One region of the Rhizobium sp. BK512 genome, then DNA from elsewhere that is predicted to be linked to it. Evidence: riboswitches for the same ligand, from Rfam matches in the RefSeq annotation. Region 1 holds a riboswitch; the other holds the start of a gene.

Region 1 (3,406 bases):
GAGGAGGTCCATGCCGCGATCCGGCAGATGCTCGAAGAGCGGCTGGGCGATGACGGCCATTCGGTCAGGATCCTCTATGGCGGTTCGGTCAAGGCATCCAATGCCGAGGCGATTTTCGGGCTTCGCAATGTGGATGGAGCGCTGGTCGGCGGTGCTTCGCTGAAGGCATCGGAATTTGCCGGGATCATTTCTGCAGCCGTTTGAAGTCTGGTGAGGAGGCAAGTGTCGCCGGTTTGCAAAACGGCGCTCACGCGGGCTCCAGTGAAAGGATAAAGAGAATGCAACGCTTCGAAAACAAGACCGTGGTCATTACGGGTGCAAGCCGCGGTATCGGTGCGGCGATTGCCAAACGCTTCGCGCGCGAGGGCGCCAATCTCGTGGTCTCCGCCAACGAGGAAAGTGTGCATGGCGTTGCCGAGCAGATCAAGGCCGACGGCGGAAAGGCGATCTCCTTTGTTGGCGACGTTACCGACAAGGCAAGCGTCAAAGCTCTCTATGACGCCGCTGAGGAGGCCTTCGGCGCTGTCGACGTCTCAATCCAGAATGCCGGTGTCATCACCATCGCCCGCATCGAGGACATGACCGAGGGCGAGTGGGACAAGGTCATGGCGGTCAATACCAAGGGCGTGTTCCTCTGTGCCCAGGAAGCGATCGCTCGCATGCGCAAACATGGTCGCGGCGGACGTATCATCAACACGGCTTCCGGCCAGGCACGCGATGGCTTCATCTATACGCCGCATTATGCTGCCTCGAAGATGGGCGTCGTCGGCATCACCCAAAGCCTTGCCAAGGAAGTCGCGACCGACGGCATCACCGTCAACGCCTTCTGCCCGGGCATAATCGAAACCGACATGTGGGCCTATAACGACCAGGCATGGGGCAAGCTGCTCGGCAACTACGCACCCGGCGAGCTCATGAAAGAATGGGTCGAAGGCATCCCGATGAAGCGCGCCGGATCGGGCGAAGACGTCGCCGGCCTAGTCACTTTTCTTGCAAGCGATGACGCGGCCTATATCACCGGCCAGACCATCAATGTCGATGGCGGGCTGATCATGTCCTAGCGCTGTTCGACAATAGGAAACGGTGCTTTCATCACCGAGAGGCAATTCTCGCGACGTGATCTGTACCCAACCTCTTGCAGAACAAGCCATTCGTCATTTACATAAGCAGTGTTCTCAGGGCGGGGTGCAATTCCCCACCGGCGGTATCGAGGCAACTCGGAGCCCGCGAGCGCCTTCGTGAAAGCGAAGGGTCAGCAGATCCGGTGAGATGCCGGAGCCGACGGTCACAGTCCGGATGGAAGAGAGCAACGCAGAGGACGCCGCTCGGCATGCGGCGTTTCATATGCTTGTTCGCCCAAGGGATAATGGTGGCTTTTGACAGGCCATGAATGCCGCTCACGCGGCTAACCCTTGAAAGGCAGAGAAATGGCAATTTCCAAGATAGAAGATGCGATCGCCGCGATTGCGCGGGGCGAGATCGTGGTTGTCGTCGACGACCGCGATCGGGAAAACGAGGGCGACCTCGTCATTGCATCCGAAGCGATCACCCCGCAGGCAATCGCCTTCATGATGAATTATGCCCGTGGCCTCATCTGCGTGGCCATGGAAGGTGAGCGGTTGGACGAACTGCAGATCCCGCAGATGGTCCCCAACAATACCGAACTCCTGAAGACGGCGTTCACCGTCTCGGTTGACTATATCCCTGAAACGACAACCGGTATTTCAGCCGCTGACCGCGCCGCAACCGTTCGCGCGCTCATCGGCGAGGATTCCCGCCCTGAGGATTTTGCGCGGCCCGGTCATATCTTCCCGCTGCGTGCGCATCCGAACGGCGTGCTTTCGCGTCCGGGCCATACGGAGGCGGCTGTGGACCTCGCAAGGCTGGCTGGCCTGTCACCCTCGGGTGTCATCTGTGAAGTGGCCAATGATGATGGCACGATGGCGCGTCTGCCGGAGCTTGAGCAGTTTGCCGAGCGGCACGGCCTTCACTTGATCACCATCGAGGATCTCATTGCCTATCGGGGCGTGAGCGCGGCTGGTAGGGCTGCCTAGCTGCCGGTTGAGCAGTAAGCAGAGCGAGCTCAGTCGGCTCAAGGAAGGCCCGAACATTCGGGCCTTCGATATTTTCCAACCCGTCAGACGACGAGTGCCAGCACCGGCCCCTGATCGTCCGCCTTGCCTTCCGGTTCCTGGTCAGCCGTGGCTTGCTGCGTGTCAGAGGCCAGCAGATTGAGCTCCCGACGTTCTTTCTCCGATACGATCGCGAGATCGATGACCTTCTGCAGATTGGCGGCGTGGCGGAAGGTGGGATCGTCCTGCTTGCCGGTCCTGACGGCTTCTGCAAAGCGCTGATAATTGGTCAGCACTGCCGGCACTTCGATATCACGCCAGGTGGCGCTTTCAATGTCGTCGCCGAAGCAGCCGCGAAGATCCGAACCATCCGGGCGGTGGATGACTTCGAGGCTGCCTTTTTCGCCATAGATGCGCAGCTTCAGCTCGTTCAGATGGCCGGTCGCCCAGCGGGTCGCATGAATGACGCCGAGCGCGCCATTGGTGAAATCGACCGACATGGTGAAGCTGTCATTGGCATCGAGCATGTACTCGCCAATCTGCCCGCCGGGTGCCTTGTTGAAGGTCTTCAGCCGCGCAAAGACGTGATCGATGTCAGTCGCCGCACCATAGGCGGCAAAATCCAGGATATGGATGCCGACATCCCCGAGCACGCCGTTCGATCCGTGGCCGGTAGACAAACGCCAGAGCCAGCGCGATTCCGTGCGCCAGTCGCCCCAGGCCCGCGATACCAGCCAGCTTTGCAGATAGGACGCTTCCACATGACGAATAGTGCCGAGTTCGCCGGCCAGTACCATCTCGCGGGCGCGCTGCAGCGGTGCGACATTGCGATAGGTAAGGTTCACCATGTTGATGACGCCGGCGGCCTCCGCGGCTTCCGTCATTTCCAAGGCATGCGCATAGTTTTCCGCCAGCGGCTTCTCGCAAAAGACGTGCTTGCCGGCGGCGATCAGCGCGAGGCTTGTCGCGTGGTGGACGCGGTCAGGCGTTACATTTGTGGCTGCGTCGAATTCGCCCCAGGCGATCGCCTCGTCGAGCGTGCTGAGGCGTTTTTCGATGTTGAAATGATCGGCGAACTCATCGAGCCGCGCCCGATCCGTATCGACGGCGCCGACCACCTCGACACCGTCGATGGCGAGGAAGTTGGCAACCTGGTTTTTGGCCATCATGCCCGTACCAAGAACGAGTAGACGCATTTCTATTCTCCTCAGCGGTAACCGGCTTCGCCGGCCTGATGCAGTCTCGGGCCGCGTTCGACGATCGGCTCCAGTGCTTTTTCTACCGGCACATTTGGAGCATCGGTGATGCTCTTCAGATCGCCTTGCGGGTTATAG
Region 2 (3,406 bases), on a different contig from region 1:
AAGGGTCCGATCCTGTGCCTCGTCGGCCCTCCGGGCGTCGGCAAGACCTCGCTCGCCCAGTCGATTGCCAAGGCAACCGGCCGTGAATATGTCCGTATGGCTCTTGGCGGCGTTCGTGACGAAGCTGAAATCCGCGGTCACCGCCGCACCTATATCGGCTCGATGCCCGGCAAGGTCATCCAGTCGATGAAGAAGGCGAAGAAGTCCAACCCGCTGTTCCTGCTCGACGAAATCGACAAGCTCGGCCAGGACTATCGCGGTGATCCGTCTTCGGCTCTGCTGGAAGTGCTCGACCCGGCGCAGAACTCGACCTTCATGGATCACTACCTGGAAGTCGAATACGACCTGTCGGACGTGATGTTCATCACGACGGCGAATACGCTGAACATCCCGGCTCCGCTGATGGACCGCATGGAGATCATCCGTATCGCCGGCTATACCGAAGACGAAAAGCGCGAGATCGCCAAGCGGCACCTGCTGCCGAAGGCCATCAAGGAACATGCACTGCAGCCGAACGAATTCTCGGTTAGCGACGATGCCCTGATGGCGATCAGCCAGCAGTACACCCGCGAAGCCGGCGTGCGTAACTTCGAACGCGAATTGATGAAGCTCGCCCGCAAGGCGGTGACCGAGATCATCAAGGGCAAGACGAAGTCGGTTCACGTTACGGCAGCGAATATCGACGACTATCTCGGCGTTCCGCGCTTCCGCCACGGCGAAGCTGAACGCGAAGATCAGGTCGGTGTCGTCACGGGTCTTGCCTGGACGGAAGTCGGCGGTGAGTTGCTGACGATCGAAGGCGTCATGATGCCCGGTAAGGGCCGCATGACCGTCACCGGCAACCTGAAGGAAGTCATGAAGGAATCGATTTCGGCAGCGGCTTCTTACGTCCGCTCGCGCGCCGTCGATTTCGGCATCGAACCACCGCGCTTCGACAAGAGCGACATCCACGTGCACGTGCCGGAAGGTGCAACGCCGAAGGATGGTCCGTCTGCCGGTGTCGCGATGGCAACCGCGATCGTCTCGATCATGACGGGCATTCCGGTCAACAAGGATGTGGCAATGACGGGTGAGATCACCCTGCGCGGCCGCGTCCTGCCGATCGGTGGCCTGAAGGAAAAGCTGCTTGCGGCTCTGCGCGGCGGCATCAAGAAGGTGCTGATTCCGGAAGAGAACGCCAAGGACTTGGCCGAGATTCCTGATAACGTGAAGAACAGCATGGAGATCATTCCGGTCTCCCGTATGGGCGAGGTGATCAAGCACGCGCTGGTCCGTCGTCCCGAGCCGATCGAATGGGATGGCACGGTTGAAACGCCCGTCATCGCGACTGTCGAAGGGCTCGATGATGCAGGTGCAGCCATCGCTCATTGAGCTTTGGCGGCCACATTTAAGCCCAATTGTTGCAAATCGTGAAAAAGGCCGGCGGAAACGCCGGCCTTTTTTGTGAAAACGTCATGTAGACGCTTGCTTTTCCTTGATTTGCAGGGTTTTTGGGTTCTCGGCGGGCCTGATGAAAGCGATTTCTGCGCCTAGCTTACAGATTGAGTTGTTTCAAACCATTTAGAAAGGGGTGGAAACATGAACAAGAATGAACTCGTGTCCGCAGTAGCCGAAAAGGCTGGACTGACGAAGTCTGATGCAGCATCTGCCGTCGACGCAGTTTTCGACGTTGTACAGGCTGAACTGAAGAGCAAGGGCGACGTTCGCCTCGCTGGCTTCGGCAGCTTCACCGTTTCCCATCGCGCTGCCACGAAGGGCCGTAACCCTTCGACCGGCGCCGAAGTCGACATCCCGGCACGCAACGTGCCGAAGTTCACGCCCGGCAAGGGCCTGAAGGACGCCGTCAACGGCTGATACGAGATAGTCCGCCGGCCGTAAACGAGAACGGCCGCGCAGGATTTTGAGGGGTTCGGCATTGCCGGACCCCTTTTTGTTTTGGGCGCTTGCCGCAGGCCGCGCTTTGTCTTACGAAACCTGTGTTCTCAGGGCGGGGTGAAAGTCCCCACCGGCGGTAAGGGTTTCGGCCCGAGCCCGCGAGCGCCTTTCGAAGCTTCGGTCAAGGAAGGGTCAGCAGATCCGGTGTGATTCCGGAGCCGACGGTTAAAGTCCGGATGAAAGAGAATGAGCGTGGCCGTGCGGGGCAGGAGACTGCCGCGTCTGCGTGCCTTCGCCTCATGCGTCCTGATTTATGTTTGGTCCCTGTACTGGATGGAAGACATGAATCAGAATTCCCTAGCCTTCTCGCATTCCCGCGCCTTCGCCGGCGCTGCCTTCATGGTGGCCGGAGGCGTTGCCTTCTCGCTTCTCAATGTCGTCACCCAATGGCTGACCATGACGCTTGCCTTCCCGGCGGCTTCTGCAGCCTTCTGGCAATATGGCTTCGCCTTTCTCTTCTCCTTGCCCTTCCTGCGCAAGGCCGGCCTATCGGCGATGCGCACCAGCTATCCCTGGCGGCATGTCGTGCGCGTTGCCTTTGCCGCGCTTGGCGTCGAAGCCTGGGTCTCCGGTCTCGCCTCGGTGCCGATCTGGCAGGCGATCGCGCTTGTGATGACCTCGCCCTTCTTCATCATTCTCGGCGCGCGCCTGTTCCTCGGTGAGCGCGTCGGGCCTGCTCGCTGGATAGCAACGGGGATCGGCTTTGTCGGTGCGATGATCATCCTCCAGCCGTGGTCGGACAGCTTCACCTGGGCCGCCCTCCTGCCTGTCCTCTCGGCGCTTCTCTGGGGTGCTTCGTCGCTCATCACCAAGAGCCTGACGGGCATCGAGAAACCGGAGACGATTACCGTCTGGCTGCTGGTGTTGCTCACGCCGATCAATGGCAGCCTGGCACTCGCGTCGGGCCTTGCCGTGCCGACGGGCGCAACGCTTGCGCTCTTTCTCCTGGCCGGCCTTCTGACGGTCGTGGCGCAATATCTGCTGACGCTCGCCTATGCCAGCGCCGATGCTGCCTATGTGCAGCCCTTCGATGACCTGAAACTGCCGCTGAACGTACTCGCCGGCTGGCTTTTCTTCGGCTATGCGCCGGCTGGTTATCTGTGGCTGGGCGCCGCGCTCATTCTCTCCGCCTCGCTCTTCATCATGCGCAGTGAGATGCGTCGCGAACGGCAGGCAGCCTGACGCAAACTGTACAAAATGTCGCAGCCTGTCATGTCTCTGTCATGGCAGTCCCGCAAAAACCCTCTGTTCGATTTTTCGGCATTGGGGGATTTTTCAATGACATCGTCTTCGCGCAAGGCAGCGCTCGCTGCCGTGCTTCTTGCATCCGTTGCGGTCCCGGCAGCAGCGGAACCGGTTTTCAACCGCATCGCCTCTTTCCCGGTCGCAACAAATCTGCCGGCCGACAAGGACAAGCTTTCGGCCACCTCGGCCGAAATCATCACCGCTTCGCAGGATGGCAACACGCTGA

The links. Region 1 has a riboswitch for FMN ahead of ribB (3,4-dihydroxy-2-butanone-4-phosphate synthase). Riboswitches for the same ligand answer to the same signal wherever they lie in the genome.
Region 2: another riboswitch for FMN. It lies ahead of FHX06_RS27130 (DMT family transporter); the one in region 1 lies ahead of ribB (3,4-dihydroxy-2-butanone-4-phosphate synthase).

Annotation. Positions count from the first base shown of each region.
Region 1 is NZ_JACIAS010000003.1:516,998-520,403, forward strand. It holds gene tpiA (triose-phosphate isomerase) at 1-204, shown strand, start outside; gene FHX06_RS13265 (glucose 1-dehydrogenase) at 279-1,061, shown strand; FMN riboswitch at 1,168-1,312, shown strand; gene ribB (3,4-dihydroxy-2-butanone-4-phosphate synthase) at 1,428-2,054, shown strand; gene FHX06_RS13275 (Gfo/Idh/MocA family protein) at 2,138-3,268, opposite strand; gene FHX06_RS13280 (ThuA domain-containing protein) at 3,280-3,406, opposite strand, start outside.
Region 2 is NZ_JACIAS010000008.1:274,019-277,424, forward strand. It holds gene lon (endopeptidase La) at 1-1,371, shown strand, start outside; gene FHX06_RS27125 (HU family DNA-binding protein) at 1,579-1,854, shown strand; FMN riboswitch at 1,975-2,127, shown strand; gene FHX06_RS27130 (DMT family transporter) at 2,218-3,117, shown strand; gene FHX06_RS27135 (esterase-like activity of phytase family protein) at 3,214-3,406, shown strand, end outside.